One region of the Hymenobacter sediminicola genome, then DNA from elsewhere that is predicted to be linked to it. Evidence: riboswitches for the same ligand, from Rfam matches in the RefSeq annotation. Region 1 holds a riboswitch; the other holds the start of a gene.
What was found. A riboswitch is a leader RNA that binds a small molecule or an ion and turns the genes downstream of it on or off. The one in region 1 is predicted to bind cobalamin.

Region 1 (5,945 bases):
TCGAGTACGGCCACGCGGCCAGTGCCGCCTAAGGCTACCCACTCACTGATGTATACTTTGCCCGCGGCAGCGGCTATGGCATAACGCGGCTGTTCTAGTCCGGTTACGGTGGCAACCGCCGCAAACGTGCGCAGATTAATGACTTCTACCTTTTTGCTGTTGTTGACCACCACGTACCCCTGCTCGTCCACCACCAGCATCGACTGTACCACGTCGCCCAAGTCGCGCTGGTTCACGGTGCGGAAGGTGCTGTTGTCGATGACCGAGCGGGACGTTTTACTGAACAGGCTGACCTCGCCGTTGGGCGTGCCATACTGGCCTTCGTTCAGTACAAATACGTTGCTACCGTCTTTGCTGAGGTTATAGATAGGGGAGGTTTCGTCGTCGGAGTCGCAGCTGGCGAGGGCAAGGGCGCCAAAGCCGGCGAGGAACAGGCGGCTGAACAACGGAAAAGTGCGATACACTGGCAGCATAGAAAAGAAAGTTGGAATGAGAAAACTGGGTTAGCGCCACATCAGGCGTAGGCTCAGGCTGCCCCAGCGTGGAGGCATGGCCCGCGCTTCATACACTTGATAGTTGCGGTTCGTAAGGTTGAAGCCTTGAGCTGCTATCAGCAGGCCCAAAGAGGAACTGAGCTTTAGGGTGTAACCCATGGTGGCGTTCAGCAGCAGATAAGCCGGCAGTTGCTGGCCATTGCCCGAGTAAATGGAGCGTGAACCGGTGTAGCGCAACGTGGAAGAAAGCTGCCAGTTGCGCCAGTTCTGGTCGGTAGTGAGAGCCGCGCTGTGCAGCGGCACATAGGCCAGTTGCTTGCCAGGAGCCAGCTGGTCGGCCGCGTCGCCCTTGGTTTTCTCCGACTGCGTCAGGGCATAGCTCGCCCGGGTACTGAGGCGGTAGCGCCCCAACTGCCACTTGACCTGCGAACTGGCTTCTATGCCCTGCGCGCGTACCTGGCGTAGGTTACGAGGGGTGGTGTAGCCGGTGCGCGGGTCCGAGGTCCATTCTACCCAGTTGTCTACTAGCTGGCGGTAAGTCGTCAGCTCCGAGGTCAGGGCTAGCTGCGGGGTTGTTGCGTAGCTGTGCTGGAGGCCCAGTTCGTAACCGTAGCCACTTTCCGGAAGAAGGTTTGGGTCGCCGCCCTGGGGCCAGAACCGCTCATTTAGGGTAGGGGCACGGTAGCTGCGCGAGGTGCTGGCTTTGAGAGTAAGCTGCTGCCGGGTGGTCTGCCACACCTGCCATTCGGTGCCTAGTGTAGGCGTAAGTGGGACTGTGCGGCCCGGTAATACGGCTTGGCGCAGGTTGGCCGAGATACGTAAACCAGGGCGCGGGTCGTAGCGAAATAAGGCATAGCCAGCAAAGCGGTTTTCGGTTACTTCGCGGCGGTACAATTGCGGCTCCACAGCAAAATGCTGCGCTTCTACCCCGGCCCGCAGGCTGGCTCGGGTGCCAAAATTCACGGTGTGGTCGGCCTGAGCCTGGGTGGTGTGCACCGTAGAGTTGCTGCTCGTAGCGTCGTTACGGAAGTTGAGCACGTCTTCAAACCACGCTACTTTCACACCTGTCTCATGGCGGCTAGCCACGTGCCGGTAGCCGGCGAGTAGCCGCCGACTCTGGTCCCATTGCTGGGCGTGTGTATTGGCCGAGCCGATAGATGGCTGAATCTGGCGGTCGGCATCCGTGAGCCACGCCGAGGCCTGCACTTCGCCACGTTGGCCTACCCGCAGCACAATATCCTGCGCGAGGCTCCATTGGCGCAAAGCTGCGTTTTCCTGGCGGCGGCGCACTAGGCCGGTTATTTCGCGGGTAGAGTAGGGGAAATCATTGTCAGCAGTGCGGTACGAGGCCGCGGTGCGCACGGCAATGCGCTGGTTGCTGAAGCTGCCTTCCACACTACCCGCTTGCAAGCCGTAGCTGCCAGCATCGGCCTGGACCGTGCCTCGCAACCCTGCGCCCCATACGACCCCCGATGACAACAGCACCGTGCCACCCACTGCGCCCGTGCCATACGTAGCACCGGCCGGGCCGTGCTGCACTTCGGCGCGAGTATTTGCGCTCAGGGGTAATAGTGAAAAGTCCGTTTGCCCAAGTGTAGGCAGCATCACATTGAAGCCGTTCCAGAGCACCGCTGTATGTTGCGCCGCCGTGCCCCGAATAGAAATAGAAGCCAGCTGTCCTGGCCCGTATTCTTTCAGATACAGCGGCGTTCGGGAAGCCAATGCTTCTGCCAGCGTGCTGCCGGTCGGCAATACGGCGCCGGAATCCAGTACCGCTGTGACGCGGCTGCCCACTGCAAACCGGCTGGGGCGCACGCCCTGTACCCGCACTGCTGGCAGGCGCTGGACAGAATCGGTAAGAGGGGAGGAAGTTGGCTGCGCGAAGGCTACACCGGCAAACAGCAGAAGGCCTGCCAGCAGCAGCGCGCTTCGGTAAGGCTGGCACAACCAAGCCAGGCAGTGATGCCAGATACAGGACGCAAACACTCGAACCAAAATTTCCGAACCAGGAAAATTCAGTTCAAAACTTCAGGCAAGGAATTCCAAAGCCGGAACGCCACCCCAAAGCCGAGGCCGAAAACAGAAAATCAGGCTGCTACTAGAGCGGCCACTGCATTCATTCTCCGCCCTTCCACCGAAGGCGCTGAACATAGGAATTGCAAAGGCAGGTCTCCTGGCTTGCTTCGGGTACGCCGCCTTCCCATTTCTCGGGCCCGCACCAAGTGCAAGCTTTCTTCGAAACAGTGGCAGCTGAGGCGTACCAACTCATGAAGCGTACAGTTGCGGGGACAGCTCCGGAATTGAACCGGATTCCCTTTTCAGCCTCGCCCCGCAATTGGGGTCCGGCCACCTCTACAGCCGCGAAGGTAAGGCAATAAATTGGGAGAAATCAAAAAGCTGATGCGCGTAATGGCCAGTACTGACTTCCTACCGTACTGCCGTTGTTGTATTCTGCCTTCTTTATTCCCGTTTTTGCTTTGACCAAAATCCTGCCTCTCGAGTTTTACCAGCGCCCCGACCCTGTACAGATAGCACAGGACCTAGTAGGCAAGCACCTGTACACAAGAATTGATGGCGTGCTGACTGGTGGCCGTATTGTGGAGACGGAAGCATATGCTCACGTTAACGATTTGGCCTGCCACTCGCACTTGGGGCGCTATACTGCCCGCACCAAGGTGATGTATGAGCCCGGCGGCATAGCCTACGTGTACCTCATTTATGGCCGCTATGCCCTGTTCAATATCATCACCAACGAAGCTGGCAAAGCCGATGCCGTCCTAATTCGGGGGCTGGAACCACTAGAGGGAATCCCGGAAATGCTGTTGCGGCGCGGGTTGCCGGGCGTGCAGCGTAACCTCACGGCCGGTCCCGGCCTGCTGACCCAAGCGCTGGGCATTAGCACCAAGCACTACGGCACCGACCTTACCGGCGGCACTATCTGGCTGGAAGACGATCAGGAAGTAGTGCCCTCTGATCAAATTGTGGCCAGTCCGCGGGTTGGCATCGACTATGCCGGTAGTGATGCGGCGCTGCCTTGGCGGTTTCGGCTGGCAGGTAGTAAGTGGGTGAGCCCGGCGAAATAGAGGTTGTAGATCAGGAAGTCGGCTACTCAGATAAGGTACAGCGCCTCCTGCCGGCTCGCTGCTTTACAGCTTCTCGCACACCAGCACCATCAGCTTGCCCTCCAGATTGGTGGTGGCAAAAAGATAGATTTCACCTCCCTCACGAATGCCTGTGCGGTGCCGAAACTCCGCTACAGTATCCGGGAAGTTGCGGGTCGTCACGTGGGCACGGCCATCAGTACCTAAGTGCGCTTTGAGTGCCACACCATCATACTTTTCCACGGCTCGAATGCGGAATATGCGCCCCGGGAAGTCTGTGCGCAGTACGTCGGACGTGTAGAGGTGGCTGTGCTGGTGCAGCTTCAGCAGCTCAAACGCCGTTCCGACACTGCGAAAACCGCCCGCCTTCAGCACCGCCACATTGGGCTCGTAGAGGTACTGCTGCGGCTCGGCGTAGCGCGGTATAGCGCGGGCTTCACGGGCCCGGTTCATTCGGAATTCCTGCTGCGTACCGTCGCGGCGCAGGTTCACAGTGTAGCGCTCCGGGTCTACGGCTGGCTCAGGGCCCAGCTCATACAGTACTTCCTTGCACTCATTGTCCACGGCTACCACCCAAAGCCGCCGCACCTGCCGCAACTCCAAGATGGCCTGCTCTATATCGAGCATGGGGGAGGTTTTGAGCAATACCCGACGGCCCTTGTGCAGCAGCAGCGGCATCAGGCGCAGTACATCCGGCTCACAGTCCTGTAGCCGAAAAATCTTGCGTGCTGCCGTGTCGCGTCGGGCTGGGTCGAGGTAAATCCAGTCGAAGGTATCGGGCGTACTGCGCAAGAAGTTCACCGCGTCTACGGCATGGTACTGCACATTCCGGACACCCAAGTGGGTCAGGTTAAAGCGAACCACTTCCGCTAAAGCGGCATTGCGCTCCACGTAATGCACTTCTGCCACCTGCTCGGCGAAACACGACACATCTACCCCAAAGCCACCGGTAAGATCTACCAGCCGCTGCCCGCTCACCAACGACGCTTTGAAGGCAGCCGTGCGGGCCGAGGAAGCTTGCTCTACGGAGAGGGCCGGCGGAAAAATCAGGTCAGGATTGTCGGCCCAGGCCGGAACCTTGGGGCGGGCTTTTTGGCGGGCCTGAATCTGGCGAACCAGATCAGGGATAGGCAAACCCGGATAGCGCCGGGCCTGCAATGCTAATTGAGCGGGGTCGTCGTGCAGGTGTTCAGCAACATACTGCCGGGACGCCGCGGGAAGCGGAAATTCCATGAACTACTCGTACGAACAAACAAACAGGCGGTTCGCCTGAACTATGACTTAGCGTAGCTGCCAGCGCAATGCTAGTTGTGGCTGCCCGGTCGGAGCTACTGCCAATCCCACGCCTGAGGGCATCAGGCGCTGCAGCACACCGGTGTCATGCGCCGAAGATAGGCCAGCATTGTGTGCATCTACAGCCCGCTGGAAATGCTCGTTGGTGTGGCGCGTTATAAGAATGTTCGACAGCAGGCTGGCCGCGGCAATACCCACCGTCACTTTCTGCGGATTGCTGAAGTAATGCTGCTCACCACTTCCGCTAAATGTTTGGGCGCCATACACCGCAATAGAACCCACAAACGTCAGCCGCTCAGCCAGAAATATCCATTTCTGCCGACGGTAGCGGTTCAGGTTGCGCAACGCTTCCTGGTTGTCAGCCAAGTACGGCCGCAGTTTCTGGCCGAAATAGCCCGCGTTCTGGTAGTCAGAATCCGCCGGATTTGCCTTCGGTGAGAAATAAAAGTTCTTCTGAACCCCGTTCAGGCTTCGCTCCTTGTCTTCGGGGCTTAGCTGAATAGGAGTGCCTGTTTGCCCCATGGCGCTACCCGCCAACAGACTTAGCAACACAACCAAAGAAGGGCGGAATACCCGCGCCAGGGGCAAAGCAGAATGATACATAAAAGCAAATATAGTGAACTGCTACCAACCGGAATCATGCTGTTTAGCAGAAGATTCCGGAAGCCAACCCAACAAAAGTCGAGAGCGTTACGTTCTGTCGGCAGTCATTCAATCAACCGAACCTATGAAAACCCTCGTCCCTACCTTCCGACACTTGTTGCTGGCGGCTGCGCTGCCAGCTGCCTTTGCCTTCTCAGCCTGCGGCGATGATGACCCGGACCCAGTTCCGGTTGTAGATCAGGGCAAGGTGCTGATATCACACGCTGCCGCTTCGGCCAACACGCAAGTGAAAGCGCTGATTAATGATACGGAAGTTGGCCAGTTGAATTATGGCCAAAGCAGCGGCTATCTGAACGTGAATGCTGGAACGCCAACGCTGAAAATCAACAACAGCGCCAACCAAACGGCCGCTTCCCAGACCATTACTATTGCCAAAAACCTGAATTATTCGGCG
Region 2 (5,945 bases), 1.4 Mb from region 1:
GGCCGGTCTGCTTTTCAGTACAGTCAAACGCTACTTGGCGGGCCCGCTGATCGTAAACTCCGCCTGCGTATTTTCCCACATCATCCGGACCGGGCCGCTGGCATCGGCGGTGATGGTGAACTGCTCCACGGGCTGTGCCAGCTTAGTTGGCTTCACTTTGATTCGCAGCGCGTCTTCGCCTGATTTATACTCGTATGCGCCCCACTGCTTGAACTCCCGGTTGAAGATGACAGTCCACTCATCGGGGCCGGGAATGGTGAAGAGAGAGTACATGCCAGCGGGCAGGGTCTGGCCATTGATGACGGCCGCTTTTTCTATTTTGAACGTGGTAGCCTCATTGGCGCCCGTACGCCACACCTCACTGTAGGGCACCAGCTTGCCGAATACCTGCCGCCCCTTGGAATGCGGCCGGCTGTAGTCGATGGTGACGGGCACGCCATTAATAGTGGCCGATACGGTAGCCGGCGGGCTGGGCCGCTTCGACTTATCCTCGGGCTTTTTGCCGGCCATCTGGTCTTGGGCGAAAGCCGAGCCGGACAGCAATACCAGAATCAGCAGCCAACAGGCAGAAAACAGGCGGTAATACGTGGGCTTTTTCATGAGTGGGGAGAGAAAGGTTGGAGAAAGAAGAGTACGCGCACTAGTCAGACTGCCTGGAATCATTCCACCGCTTTCTACCACCTCACCCGGCCACGCGGCAGAACCATCTGGCAATCATCCAATATACAGATTCCGCTACACTAGCGCCAGATCCTTATACGCAACCTCTAACCGGACAGTAACTCTACACCGCCCTTCCAGCTATTGTGCGCTGACCCTACTGCTCCTCGTTGTTCATCCGGGACGTGTCGCGCGTGTCGGCCATGCGCAGATACACTACCAGCGAAATGGCCGCGCAGGCCGTCACGTACCAATAAAACCAGCTTTCCACGCCTTTGCTCTTGGCCAGCAGGGCCACATACTCGGCCGAGCCGCCGAAAATAGCTACCGTAAGCGCATACGGCAACCCTACGCCTAACGCTCGTATTTCCGTCGGAAACAGCTCGGCTTTCACCACGGCATTGATGGACGTGTATCCGCTCACAATCACCAGAGCTACTACCAGCAGTCCAAATGCCACGCCCGGGCTACCGGCCTGCCCCAGCCACGTCATCAGGGGCACGGTGCCCATCGTGGCCCCGATGCCGAAAAACAGCAGCACCGGCCGCCGCCCTACCCTATCCGACAGTGCCCCCAGCAGCGGCTGTAGCAGCATGGCCACGCCCAACGCCCCAAACGAGACGAGCGTTGCCTGGTCTTTGCTGAAGCCAGCAGTGTTCACCAGAAACTTCTGCGTGTAGGTCGTGAAGGTGTAGAACACCACGGTACCGCCCAGCGTGAGGCCTACCACCGTGAGTACCTCCCGCGGGTAGCGCAGCAGCACGGTGAGCTTGCTGGGCTGAGCCGACTGCGGCATAGTGGCTTCAGCAGCAGTCTGGCGCGTGAAGGCATCGGTTTCTTCCATGGTCCGGCGCAGGTACAGGGCCACCAGGGCTGCGCCCGCCCCGATTGCGAAAGGTACGCGCCAGCCCCACGCCTGCAATTCAGCTGGGGTCAGGAGCTGCTGCAGCCCAATCTGCACAAGTAGCGCCAGCAGCTGACCGGCAATCAGGGTTACGTACTGAAAGCTGGAGAAAAAGCCTCGGTTGCGCTGGTCGGCCATTTCGCTCAGGTAGGTGGCTGAGGTGCCGTATTCGCCGCCCACGCTCAAGCCCTGTAGCAGCCGTGCCAGCACCAGCAGCACTGGCGCCGCCACCCCAATCTGGCGGTAGGTGGGCGTAACGGCAATCAGCAGGGAGCCGCCGCACATGAGCAGCACCGAGGCCAGCAGTGCTGCTTTACGGCCGGCTCGGTCGGCATAGAGGCCCATAAGCCAGCCACCGAGCGGCCGCATCAGAAACCCCACCGCAAAAATGGCCGCCGAATTGAGCAACTGTGCGGTCTGATTGCCTTCAGGAAAGAACGACGGCGCGAAATACAGCGCGAAAGCCGAGTACACGTACCAGTCGTACCACTCGACCAGGTTGCCGACGGAGCCGCTGAAAATGGAACGGATACGGGATGCCATGCTGCGGCCGGCGGGCGCGGAAGTAGTCGTCTGCATGGCGGCAAAGTAACACCTGGCCGCTTCAGAACCGGCCATGAGCCCGGCGCATTTGGTTTAGTGGGTTACCTTCGCGGCCGTATTCTTTGTTTGATTTCCAGTCAGACGGCGGAAGGTTGCTGGGTACTACCGGCATGAAAAGGGAACCGGGTGCGAATCCCGGACAGACGCGCTACTGTAAGTCCCGCGCAGTTTTCACCAAATACAATTCCATTGGCAGGCCCTAGCCCGCTGAGAAGGACGGTGAAAATGGGACAAGTCAGGAGACCTGCTTTCCGCTGCATTGATGAGGCTGCCTTCGCGAAAAAGGGTCTTGTCGGGTACTGACGCGCCCTTGGGGCCGGGTTTGCACGAGCAGGTCGGGGCCGGCGCGTGTGCGGTAGCCGGTGGGCATTTTTCAGGGGAGGCAGGTTCCGGATTTCGGGCAAGGGAGTTTCTTTTCCTCTTTTCCCTCTATTCTATGCCTTCTCTCGAAGCCAAAATTGCCGCTGCCGAAACGCGCATCTTCAAAGCCGTTTTCCCCAATACCACCAACCACTACGACACGCTGTTCGGGGGCACCACCCTGCACATGATGGACGAGGTGGCTTTCATCACGGCTACCCGCTTCAGCCGCCTCAAGATGGTCACGGTGTCCTCCGACAAGGTAGATTTCACGCATCCCATTCCCGGCGGCACGCTCGTCGAGCTGATCGGCAACGTCGTCCGCGTGGGCAATACCAGCCTGCAGGTGCGCGTGGAGCTGTTTGTGGAGCAGATGTATTCCGAGGAGCGCATTAAAGCCGTATCGGGCCTGTTCACCTTCGTCGCCATCGACCAAGACAAACGGCCCGTGCGCATCATGCCTGTATAATTTTTTGGCATCCTCAATGGCTAAAGCCAATACAACAGTGGTTTAGGCAGGCTGTATCGTTCCGCTCTGGTTTTCGTATACCCGAGCTGAACTTTACAGTACTGGTTTTCAGTTCAGGGGCCACCTGTCACCTGTCTTCTTCTCTGTAGTATATGGATCAGCAGCAGAATAACCTTATCAGCGCGCGTTTGGAACAATCATTTAAAGAGGCCGACCAGGCCCGGGAAGAACTGACGGAGTCAGTCTCAAATTCCATTGCTGCAAACTGCGACCTGCTGCACCACGGCCTCGTGAGTGCCAAAGGACTGGAGGCTACCACTGAAATGTACCGGCACATGCTGGCCGAGTTGCTGCGCCACAGCTCTGGCGAAGTACGCGCCCAGGTGCTTACCTCCTTCAATCAGTCGATGGAGAAGTTCTGGCCCCGCAAGACCAACCACGACGGGCAGGCCCGCCCCTTGGATTAACCAACCTAGTTCTCCTATACAAGCCCGCTGCAGCCTCTAATGGTTGTAGCGGGCTTGTTTTTGTAGTCGGCTACTTGAGGGAAATGGATACGTAGGTAGAACCAGTAGCAGGCTGATGCTAGGGCAGCACCACGACTTCTGTTCTCCAGAAGCCGACTATGCCCCGTCAAAGCTCAGCCGTAAGGAAAGGGGCGTACTTTTTTACAATAGATATCTTCCCCCAATATTGCTTGGCAGTTCCGCTATTGTTTACCTCCCGCTATGATTTCGCCACAGCCGCTGGCCGGCAGTTCCAATGATTCTGTTTTTGACCGTATTGCACTGAGCCTGTCCGGCGGCGGCTTTCGGGCTTCGGCCTACAGCCTGGGCACTCTGAAAGCCCTATACCAGCTGGGGCTGCTGGAGCAGGTGCACATGCTCTCCACCGCTTCCGGCGGCACTATCACAGGGGCCTATTATGCCATGCGCCGCAAGTCCGGCCATACCTTCCCCGACATCTACCACGACTTCTACAAGATACTGAACCAGGACGCTATACTGCCTCAGGCACTGGCCCGGTGGGAAGCCGGCATGCGGGCTGGTGGCCCCCAGTACAAGCTCATTCAGGCTTTTGCGGAGACCTACAGCCAGCAGCTATATGGTGAAGCGCGACTGGGCATGTTCTGGGAGCCCGACGCGTCGGCGCAGGCTCCTTTCCATTTGCAAAGCCTCATCTTCGGTGCCACGGAAATGTATTCGGGCCTGGCATTCCGCTTCCAGCATAGCGCCTATCTACCAGCCCCTAAAGGCAAAACCCGCGAAACCTATGCCATCGACAACGGCAACGTGAGCCTTCCCGCCGAACACGCCCGCAAGCTGCGCCTCGGAGATGTAGTGGCTGCTTCCTCATGTTTTCCCGGCGGGTTTGAGCCGCTGGTGCTGCCGGATGACTTCTTTCCCGGCAACCCACCCGCTCAGCTGCTGACCAAGGGCGGCCGGCGCACTTCCGACCGGGTGGCGCTACTTGATGGCGGAATTTATGACAACCAGGGAATCGACAGCCTGCTGGTAGCCAATGAGCGCAACCGCCGCCACTTAGAGCAGGTGCAGCTCAGCCACTCGGCCCGGCAGGCGGCACTGCTGCAGCCAACCACGCTGTTTCTGGTGGCCGATGTCGGGGGCGCTGATAAGAATATCTACCAACCACCGCCGCCACTACCCCACGCTGCCTGGGCCCCTAAGCTGTGGCATATACTGCTGCTGCTGGTAGTGCTGGTGGCTGGGTTGGGACTAGGTGCCTGGCAGCTACATGAGGCTGGCACTTCCCCGTTTTTCAGTGGCGTGCTGGCGGGCCTGGGAACGGTGGGCGCCCTCGGGCTGCTGGTAGCGGGCTGGGGAATTGGCAAGCTCCGCCGGATGCTGCACAGCCAGAGCCCGAACCTCCCGGACTGGGTATTGCCGCGGCTGGCCCGCTTATCCGTGCCGCAGCTCAGGCAGCTGCTGGCCCTGCGGCTCGGCAGCACCCTCAAGCTCCTGACCTCGGTATTTATGCGCCGGGTACGCAGCCAGAACTACGAGCAGCTGTATCGGCAGCCCGGCGGGAACAAGCCGGCTTATCAGATTGTGAGCAGCATCATCGGCGCCATTGCCAACGACTTCGAGCTTCAGACGGACAGGATAAGCAAGAAGCAAAAGAAGGAGGTTCCGAAAAAGCCTCGGGTCAGACAGCAGCTGGCCGCCGTATTTCCCACCATCGACAGCGCGCGAAAGATGGGTACTACCCTCTGGTGGCAGCAGGAAAAGTGGCGCCTACCGGCTATTGTAGCCAGCGCCGAAATCACGCTTTGCTACCAGCTGTTGCGGCGGTTTGAGAAACACCCGCCCCGTCCCGACTCCCGCGAGGCAGAAGTGCAGCGCCGGGCTCAGCTGCTCTGGGACGCCTACCAGCGCGGTGGCCCCAACTATCTAGTTCCGCTGGCGGCTATGCCGGCGCTGCAGGATGCCAGTGGCACGGTAGAGCAGATCCTTGCCACTTCGGACCGTTAACCAGACCGATGTGTGTCTGACTTCCACTGCCGGATACCTTCCCTGCTGCTGCCCGGTAAGTTTGCGGTCGGCACTTGGCGCCACCTGCGTCTTTCTGCGTAAATTTGGGCTTTTTCCGATTTCTGCTCCTGCCGGAGCGGCTCATGTTGTGGTCCAAAGGATAGCCACCTTTCACCTGTTTTATGTCTGATTTACTTCGCGAGATTGAAGTGCTGCTGCCCCCGGCCGTAGCCTACGACGAGTTTGCCCGCTACCAGGCTCTGCTGGAAGCAGCCGGCCTGCAGCCCGGCCAAGCCGACTTCGTGCACCTGCGCAAACGCTCCATTGATGCGCGCGGCCGCCAGCCGCTGGTTCGCCTGCGTGCCGACATTTACCAGACGCCCCCGCCCGCCGACCTGTTCGGCCCGTGGTTTCAGTATCCGGATGTCAGCCGGGCGCGCCGCTCGGTTATTATCGT

Region 2: it holds a riboswitch for cobalamin, as region 1 does, so the genes downstream of both, H4317_RS09295 (acyl-CoA thioesterase) here and H4317_RS03285 (TonB-dependent receptor plug domain-containing protein) in region 1, are expected to answer to the same signal.

The regions. Positions count from the first base shown of each region.
Region 1 covers NZ_CP060202.1:779,248-785,192, forward strand. Annotated here, with positions in the region: gene H4317_RS03280 (YncE family protein) at 1-473, opposite strand, end outside; gene H4317_RS03285 (TonB-dependent receptor plug domain-containing protein) at 504-2,441, opposite strand; cobalamin riboswitch at 2,641-2,863, opposite strand; gene H4317_RS03290 (DNA-3-methyladenine glycosylase) at 2,972-3,577, shown strand; gene H4317_RS03295 (THUMP-like domain-containing protein) at 3,641-4,828, opposite strand; gene H4317_RS03300 (hypothetical protein) at 4,877-5,491, opposite strand; gene H4317_RS03305 (DUF4397 domain-containing protein) at 5,616-5,945, shown strand, end outside.
Region 2 covers NZ_CP060202.1:2,198,029-2,203,973, reverse strand. Annotated here, with positions in the region: gene H4317_RS09305 (DUF2911 domain-containing protein) at 31-600, opposite strand; gene H4317_RS09300 (MFS transporter) at 818-2,143, opposite strand; cobalamin riboswitch at 2,240-2,433, shown strand; gene H4317_RS09295 (acyl-CoA thioesterase) at 2,604-2,996, shown strand; gene H4317_RS09290 (hypothetical protein) at 3,185-3,463, shown strand; gene H4317_RS09285 (patatin-like phospholipase family protein) at 3,725-5,488, shown strand; gene H4317_RS09280 (NAD(P)/FAD-dependent oxidoreductase) at 5,671-5,945, shown strand, end outside.